Linked DNA regions of Roseimicrobium gellanilyticum. The protein of the gene in region 1 interacts with the protein of each later gene in a pairwise test. Links are inferred from orthologs where the notes say so. Each region holds a gene or a part of one and is shown on either strand. Other genes may lie near its edges.

What was found. Proteins that work in one complex are often made in the same cells at the same time.
Region 2: the proteins of DES53_RS02705 (region 1) and DES53_RS10475 interact in binary tests that used the Escherichia coli proteins (3 or more experiments, as listed by UniProt). The link is inferred for Roseimicrobium gellanilyticum from one-to-one orthologs.

Annotation. Positions count from the first base shown.
Region 1 is NZ_QNRR01000001.1:694,824-699,012, reverse strand. The notes cover bases 64-2,880. They hold DES53_RS02705 (iron-sulfur cluster assembly scaffold protein), read right to left. Parts: upstream 1,832-2,880; coding sequence 1,295-1,831; downstream 64-1,294. Other genes in these bases: pssA (CDP-diacylglycerol--serine O-phosphatidyltransferase), read left to right, coding at 2,510-2,880; DES53_RS02700 (rhodanese-like domain-containing protein), read right to left, coding at 1,869-2,441; sufT (putative Fe-S cluster assembly protein SufT), read right to left, coding at 670-1,227; DES53_RS02715 (REP-associated tyrosine transposase), read right to left, coding at 64-321. In the rest of the region: more of DES53_RS02715, read right to left, coding at 1-63; more of pssA, read left to right, coding at 2,881-3,442; DES53_RS02690 (glycosyltransferase family protein), read left to right, coding at 3,511-4,189. UniProt on the Escherichia coli protein: A scaffold on which IscS assembles Fe-S clusters. Exists as 2 interconverting forms, a structured (S) and disordered (D) form. The D-state is the preferred substrate for IscS.
Region 2 is NZ_QNRR01000003.1:118,606-122,948, reverse strand. The notes cover bases 895-3,865. They hold DES53_RS10475 (cysteine desulfurase family protein), read right to left. Parts: upstream 2,983-3,865; coding sequence 1,807-2,982; downstream 895-1,806. Other genes in these bases: DES53_RS10465 (RsmB/NOP family class I SAM-dependent RNA methyltransferase), read right to left, coding at 3,686-3,865; DES53_RS10470 (hypothetical protein), read right to left, coding at 3,107-3,592; DES53_RS10480 (SDR family oxidoreductase), read left to right, coding at 895-1,718. In the rest of the region: DES53_RS10485 (DUF6807 domain-containing protein), read right to left, coding at 1-539; more of DES53_RS10480, read left to right, coding at 699-894; more of DES53_RS10465, read right to left, coding at 3,866-4,343. UniProt on the Escherichia coli protein: Master enzyme that delivers sulfur to a number of partners involved in Fe-S cluster assembly, tRNA modification or cofactor biosynthesis. Catalyzes the removal of elemental sulfur from cysteine to produce alanine.

The DNA of each region.
Region 1 (4,189 bases):
CTGCTGATTCACCCAATTCGACGTTTCCTGATGCACCTGAGAAACCATCTCTTTCAGGGTAGTGGTAGAATCAAAGTGAGATGGCAGACGCCTCGCGATAAAGTGATAGTGATTGGGAAATACCGCCCATGCTTCGAGCTGCCAACCTTGCTCGATGGCGGTCTTCAGCAGAGTGTCGTGGAGGAAGTCCAGGCGCTGTTTACCTCGGAAAAGATGCTCTTTCAGGTACGTGCCTGACGTGATCATGTAAGTACCCTTCGGCTCCAGGCGATGCGGCGGAGCATGGAGCCAATGGACGGGTGGCTGGTTGGAATCGGTCACGGAAGGGGGAATTGAGCCGGATATACGATGGCAAAAAGATTCTGCAAATTCCTTCCGCACATCGTATGAGGGCGGCTTTGGTGAATCAGGAGACGCGTCAAAGCGGTGCTACGCACACGCACTCCAAAGCGCTTCGCGCAAGGTGGCACGCTCCAGACCAGACTGGAGATGGGAGGTGAGAGCAAATCACTCTGATTTAGCCGCAAAAAGACGCAAAAAACTCAAAAGGGTCTGCTGCTGAGTCATGCCGCCTCAAACGAGGTCTTCACATCCCAAGCGCCCTTCCTTTTTTGCGCCTTTTGCGTTTTTTTGCGGCTAGTGAATTCAGGTGACTCCCGCTGTGCGGGCTCACATCATCCCCAGCTTCATCTTCCCCTCGTCGCTGATCATGCTCTGATTCCACGCGGGTTCCCAGACCAGCTCCACAGCGGCGTCATCCATCTCTTCAATGGTCATGATGCGCGACTGGGCATCCGCGGCAATCGTGGGGCCCATGCCGCAACCGGGTGCAGTGAGGGTCATCTTCACAATCGCCTTGTTCTTGCCCTCTTCGTCCTGCTGCACTTCGCAGCCATACACGAGGCCGAGGTCCACGATGTTCACCGGAATCTCAGGGTCATACACATTGCGAAGCTGGTGCCACACCTGCACCTCCAAGTCACTGGCATCGTCGGGAATGTTCGAGGAAGACTGCGCTTCCGCCTTTTTCTCCTCTTCGGGGTCGATGCCCAGAGCATCCACGTCCTTCGACTGGATGCGTGCCAGGCCGTGGTCCGTGGCCACCGTGTACGTACCGCCCAGTGCCTGCGTGATGATCACGCGCGTGCCCGCTGGCAACGTGACGGTGTCACCGCTGGGAATCTGGATGGCTTCTACTTCGCGGGTAAGGGTGGTGTCGGAATGCATGTCTGTCGTGTTGGGAAAGAGAACTAGGAGAGAAATGACTGCCTGTATAGAGTGAGATACGCGCGGCTCAAGGCTGGGGGCTCGCGGGTGCCGGCGCAGGAGGTTGCATGACAATCTTGATCTTGCCCACCTGCTTGCCTGCGTTCGCCAGGGCATCATGCAGTGTGGCCGCTTGAGGTGGGGTGGGCGTCGCGTCGACCTCCGGCTTTACCGGAGCAGTCACGCCTGAGCGTTCGGCATTTTCCGCGTCCAGCGCGGCTTTCAAGGCGCCTTCCACCATCTGGCCGCAGTGAATCTTCATGGGTGGCAGTGGTCCGAGCGGCGCAGACAATTCGGAAGCGCTCATGTCCAGTGCCTCTTCACGGGTCTTCCCCTTGATGAGCTGCGTGGCCATGCTCGCCACGGCAATCGCCGTCTGGCAGCCGAAGCTCTGGAAGCTCGCTTTGTCGATGACCTTCTTGCCGTCCTTCTCCTTGTACTTGATCCACATGCGCACCATGTCGCCACAATCAGGGCTGCCCACGGTGCCCACGGCATCGGCGTCCTTCATCTCACCGAGATTCTGCGGATTGGCGATGGCCTGCTGGAGTGCGTCTTCGTTCATGAAAAGGGGGGAAACGGAATATAGGAATGGCGGCACACTACTCAATCTCCACGCGGTAGCGCGGCAGCGAGGGATCCACCTCTACGGAATACGCATCGATACCGCCTGTGAGGCACTTCGCCTCGGCAAATCCGTGCCCCAGGAAGTATGCCGTGGCATCCAACGCCCGATCACCGGTGTGATCGTAGATGATCAGCGGTGCATTCTTGTCCCACGAGGTGAAGACCTCCTGCACCAGCTCCTGCGTCACGAGCTCCGCCCCTGGAATGGCCACCGCCTCATGCTCCTCACGCGTGCGCACGTCGAGCACCTTCACATCACTCCGTTCACTCCGCAGCTTCGCGAAGTCCGCCGGAGAAATCTGGATGCTCGTATCCGCCTGGTGACTCTCCTGAATGTGCTCCACGGCCTCAGCCACGGGGATGTTCTCATTCCGTTCACACACCTGTGCCAGGGTCTCCGTGGGCTGGAATCCGCAACTGCGGCACCCACCGATATGATACTTCGCAAAGAGCGCGCGCTGGGCGCCGGGATAGAGCCGGAGCAGCTCCCCCATGGTCGTATCCCCCGAGAGCGGCGGGAGGGTTTCGGCTGTGGCAGTGTCAGTCATGTGAATCGGTCGATATCCAGAGTACGCTCTCCGGGGGTGGGGTCAACGCCTCGCCTGCCGTAAAAAAGATGCGCATCCATGCGGAATGCGATTACACTCTTGGGATGTCCGAGAGTGATCGCGAACCGCGCATTTATGTGCTGCCAAATCTGATGACCGCAGGCAACCTGCTGAGCGGGTTCATGGCTATTTTGCACATTGTGGGACGCTTTCAGAATGAGGATGATCACTCACGTTACCTCTGGGCCATCGGTTTCATCTTGGCGGCTTGTGTGTTTGACCTGCTGGATGGCCGCCTGGCCCGTCTCAGCGGCCAGAGCTCAGACTTTGGGCGTGAGTTCGACTCGCTGGCGGACATCGTGAGCTTCGGCATCGCCCCTGCCCTGCTGGTGCATGACATTGTGCTCAAGGAGTTTGAAGAGATGGAGGCCACCCGGGGCCTCGGCTGGCTCATTGCCTGCATCTACCTCGTCTGCGGCGCCATGCGCCTCGCACGTTTTAATTGCCTTGCGGCCATGCCGCAGAAGGACAAGAAGGCCTCCACCTCCTTCCGCGGCTGTCCCATCCCGGCGGCGGCCGGCGTGATTGTCTCCCTCACCCTCATGCTGCTGTGGCTGGACGGAAACAACCGCGAAATCGGTCGCTGGAAGTATGCCCTGCCCTTCCTCATGGTCCTGCTCTCCTACCTCATGGTGAGCAAGATCGAGTACCCCAGCTTCAAGTCACTGAATCTCCGCGCCCGACGCTCGTTCCACTGGGTGCTTATCAGCATCATCGTGCTGGCCCTCACCGTGGCGTACTGGCAGTGGATGCCCTCCGTCCTCTTCGTGAGCTATCTCGGCTACGGACTGGTGCGCCCGTGGGTCTCCCGCAAATGGCGGCGTGAAATTGAGGAAGGCAACGATCCGGCACTGGATGAAAGTGGGGTGTCCCCAGAGGTGATCGAGGAAGAACGCCGGAGCAACGGAAGCGCCAAGACCGACCCCGCGAGCTTGATCTAGTGACATTCCAGCCTTTCAAAACCAGGCAATCCCTGTCATCATAGTCGTTTGCTACCCGCCCCCCACGGATGCCAGACTTTCACCAGCCAGTTCTCCTCCCCACCCTGCACCATCTCGCAGACACGGACTTGGAGGAACGTGAAGGCTTGGTCAGAGAACTCGCTGACACCAAGCCCATCGCCCTCGTCATCCCCGCGTTGTACGCCGAGATCGAACGCAAGGCCCTGCCGCGCATGCTCAAGGAGCTGTCCAGCGTGCCCTACCTATCCAAGGTCATCTTCAGCATGAATGACATGGATGCGAAGGGCTATGCGAAGGCGCGCAAGTACTTCGACAAGCACCTCTCCGGCACCGCCCACGAGATACTGTGGAATGACGGCCCCGAGCTGGATGCACTGCACCGCACCGTGGCACGCTTCGCCGGCCTGAAACATGGCCATGGCAAGGGCAGCAATGTCTGGATGGGCATCGCGAGCCTGCTGGCGGAGGGACACAACGGCGTCATCGTCTGCCACGACAGCGACATCCTGAACTATGACCGGTCCATGCTCTGGCGCCTCTGCCTGCCGGTGGCCCACCCCGGCATGGGTTATGTGTTTGCGAAGAGCTACTACGGACGCGTGCGTGAGCGCATGTACGGACGGGTGACCCGCCTGCTGGTTTTCCCGCTCATCCAGGCCCTGCGCGAGGTCTTCGGCTCCACGCCGCTGCTGCGTTTCCTGGCCATGACGCGCTACCCGCTCTCCG
Region 2 (4,343 bases), on another replicon or contig:
AAGGTGACTTCGCCTTCGGTGGCCTGGAGTGTGATGTCGAAGTCGAGGAGTTTCTCGCCGTTGGGCAGGGCGGTGAAGGTGAACTTGCGGGTGTCGCTCAGCACGGCCTTGCCATCTGGGGCGACCCACTTGGTGGTGGTGGTGAAGGAGCCTTTGGAGCCTTCCGCCTTGAGGTCGCTCACGCCGGTGGACTGTTGCTTGCCGAAGTCCTTCACTTCCGCCCAGAAGTCGATGCCATTCACGTTTCCGTGGGTGAACCAGAGGCCGCGATGGTGCGGGTGGTCCTGGGCTTCGCCGGCGACGTCTTTGCGCATGGGGAAGTTGCGCACGACGTTTTCTCCCGCGCCGCCGATGACGGGGTAGAAGAAGGGACGCGGCACGTCCTTGGTCACGTACTCGGTGAAGAGCTTGCCATCGATGTCCACGCGCACACCGGCATCACTCTGCGTGAGTGTGAGGGTTTGCGCGAAGGCGCTGGAGGCAAGGGCGAGCAAGCCGCAGGCGGCTGCAACAAAGGGCAGGGGGTGGAGGCGTCGCATGAGGAGGAAGAGTAGAGGCGGGAGATGGGGGCAAGGCAACGGGAAGGGAAGAAAAATCCTTTCAACGCAGGGAATTCGCCGTGGAAAAAATCAGGCGCGTTTCGGGAGATGTGCCAGAGTCGCGCGCACTCTTCTTTTCTTCCCCCAATTCACAAAAAGATGCCCAGCGCGTACCAGTCCCTGAAGTCCGACTTGAAAGGCAACGCCCAGCACTGGCTGGTGACCGGAGGGGCGGGGTTCATCGGCTCGCATGTGGTGGAGCGTCTGCTACGGTGGGGGCAGCGGGTGACGGTGCTGGATGACCTGAGCGCGGGGAGGAAGGAGAACCTGCAACTCGCGGCCACGGCAGCGGCGGAAGGTGGCGGCACGCTGCGCATGGCCCACTTTGTGGAGGGAGACATCACGGATGAGCAGAAGTGCCTGCACGTGATCCAGGGCATGGATTACGTGATCCACCTCGCGGCCATGGGTTCCGTGCCGACCTCGATGGAGAAGCCGGACCAGTGCCATGACACGAATGTGACCGGCACGCTGAACATGCTGCTCGCGGCGAAGAAGGCGGCGGTGAAGCGCTTTGTCTTTGCCAGCAGCAGCGCGGTGTATGGCGACATTGTGGCGGATGCGAAGGTGGAGCGAAATATCGGCCGCCCGCTGTCGCCCTATGCTGCGAGCAAGCACGTGAACGAGATCGAGGCGCAGTGCTTCTTCATGGCCTATGGGCTGCAGACGGTAGGGTTGCGTTTCTTCAATGTCTTCGGCCCACGGCAGAATCCGAATGGCGCCTATGCGGCGGTGATTCCCCAGTGGATCTCCGCGATGAAGGCGGGACGCAATGTCTTCATCAATGGCGATGGGGAGAATACCCGCGACTTCTGTTTTGTGCGGGACGTGGTGCAGGCGCTCCTGCTCGCGGCGACCACGGAGAACGAAGCGGCCTATGGTGAAGTCTTCAACGTGGGCCTGGGGAAGGCGACGAGCCTGAATGAGCTCTTCGCAGTCTTGCAGACGGAAGTGCAGTCGCAGACCGGAGTGGAAGTGCCGGGTCCGGTGTTTCGTGAGTTCCGTCCTGGAGACATCCGTCACTCATGCGCGGATGTGACGAAGGTGAAGGAACTGCTGGGCTTCGAGCCGGAGTATACGGTCGCGAAGGGGCTGAAGGAGACGGTGGCGGGGTACTGATGGGGAGTGATGGAGTGATGGGGTGAGCTTCCAACGCATCTCACCCTTCATTCAAGCACTACTCCATTACTCCAGCACTCCATCGCGCTCACCCGCGTATCACCACAGCGCCATCGCCGGCGCCGAGCTCGCGCATTTTGTTGACGCACTGGATGAGTGTGTCCGCGGCCTTTTGAGTTTCCTCCATGGTGTTGAGGCGTGACCAGGAGAAGCGGAGGGTGCTGTTCGCGTGCTGGGCGTCGTAGCCCATGGCTTCAAGCACGTGGGAAGGGTGGAGTGCGCCGGTGTGGCAGGCGGAACCGGCGGAGCAGGCGACGCCGCGCTCATCCAGCAGGATGAGGAGTCCGGGGGCATCGATGCCGGGGAAGGTGAGGCTGCTGGTGGTGCCGAGGCGATGGGCGCTCTCACCATTCACGATGGTGCCCGGCAGTGCGGCGCGGACTTTGGATTCAAAGGCATCGCGCATCTCGCGCACCTTCACATCGCCACCGGAGGCGAGTTCTTCGCGCATGAGCTCTGCAGCTTTTCCGAGCGCGACGATGTGGGGCACGTTCTCCGTGCCACTGCGGCGTCCGCTTTCCTGGCCGCCGCCGAGCATCCATGGCTTGAAGCGCACACGCTTGCTCACATAGAGAGCGCCGATGCCCTTGGGCGCATGAAACTTGTGTCCTGCGAGGCTGAGATAGTCCACCGGCAGGTCCTTCAGCGAGATGGGCAGCTTCCCCACAGCCTGCACGGCATCCGTGTGGAAGAGCACACCGCGGTCGTGCACGAACTTCACAATCTCCTCGATGGGCTGGATGACGCCGGTTTCATTGTTCACCCACATCACGCTCACCACGGCGGTCTGGCCTGGCTGCACGCAGCGAGTCCACTCCTCGGGGTGCACGGTGCCGCCTTCATCCACATCCAGGAAGGTGGTGGGATTGCCCTCTTCCACCCAGCGTCTGGCGACTTCCAGCACGGCGCTGTGCTCGGTCTTCGCCGTCACGAGGTGGCGGCGATGTGGCGTGTGCAGCGTGAGCGCGGAGAAAATGGCGGCGTTGTTCGCCTCTGTGCCGCAGCTCATGAAGATGAGCTCCTCCGACTCGCAACCGATGAGCGTGGCCACCTGCTCGCGCGCGTGCTCCACGGCCTTCCGCACCTGGCGCGCCGCGCGATAGGAGGAGGACGGGTTCGCGTAGTGCTCCGTGAGGTAGGGCAGCATGGCCTCCACCACGCGGGGGTCGATTTGCGTGGTGGCGTTGGAGTCGAGGTAAATCATGGGGTGGATCCGCCGATATCAAAGGATTCGACATCTGGTGTCGAGAGGTTTGCTCGAAACTTGCGCGACAAACGCAAAATTAGACGGGGTGCCGCCCTGAAATCTTCACGAGACCCGCTGAGTCTCAGAATGATGCAATCTGCAAAATGCCGGTCGAGGCGATCACGCCGACTTGCTTCAGGCTCACGAAGAGGAGCTCGGCCATGCTCACGCGGTCTTTTTTGCGCAGCTTCCGAAGGTGACCGAGAAGCTCCAAAAGAAGAGCCCGCTCCCGCTCTTCGCGCTCCGGGAGGTCATCCACGATATCTGTGATGGCAATCTCCAGGGACTTCACATCATTGCCCGGTGCCAGGGCCATGAGGTAACGCCCGGCGCTGACCTCCACGAGATGCAGGAAGGGAATGCGGCGCAGCAGGGCGCTGGGTCCCACAACCAGAAGGCCGATGTCCGCCACCATTTCCACCACCTCCACCATGGAGCGCGGGGATTCATCCTTGCCCAGAGCGGACTTGGTGAGCTTCACAATCGCCTGGCTGCGGTCGCGGTCGATTTTGAGGAGATCGTTCAGCGTCTCCTCGGGCAGGGTGAGCGTGATCGCACGGCTGGGCACGCCGAATTTGGGAGGTCGCCCTCCGGCAGGACGTCTCTTGGCAGGTTGTTTTTTCGGGGCGTGCGCGTCGGGGGTCATCACAGGGAATAAACATTACGACGCATCCTCGCCATCCTCCGCAGATTCTTCCTGCCGGGGATGGTTGGCTGCTTCGGCGTTGCGTGCGAGGCGGGCGGCGTAGAAGCCGTCGCCACCGTCATCGCCGGGCTGGAGGCGGAATTCTTCCTCCAGCGTCCACTCGTCGCCATGCTTCTGCAAAAAGGCTCGCACCTGATCTTCGTTCTCGCTGCGGAAGATGCTGCACGTGGCGTACACTAGCTTCCCACCAGGGCGGGTCATGCGGGAGTAGCGCTCGAGGATATCCGCCTGCAAGAGGGTGAGGCGGGTGAGCTCCTCGGCATGCAGCTTCCACTTCGCATCGGGATTGCGGCGGATGACGCCGAGGCCGCTACAGGGTACATCCAGCAGCACGCGGTCGGCAGTTTCACGCAGACGCTTGATGGTCTGGGAGCCTTCGATGACCTTCGTCTCGATGGTATCCGCTCCGGCACGCGCGGCGCGTTTGCGCAGTTCCTTGAGCTTCCACTCCACCGTATCGAGCGCGACGATGCGGCCCTTGTTTTTCATGAGGGCGGCGAGGTGCAAGGACTTGCCTCCGGCACCGGCGCAGCCATCCACCACGCGCATGCCGGGGGCGACCTGGAGGAAGGGTGCGATGCGTTGCGAGCCTGCGTCCTGCACTTCGAAAAGG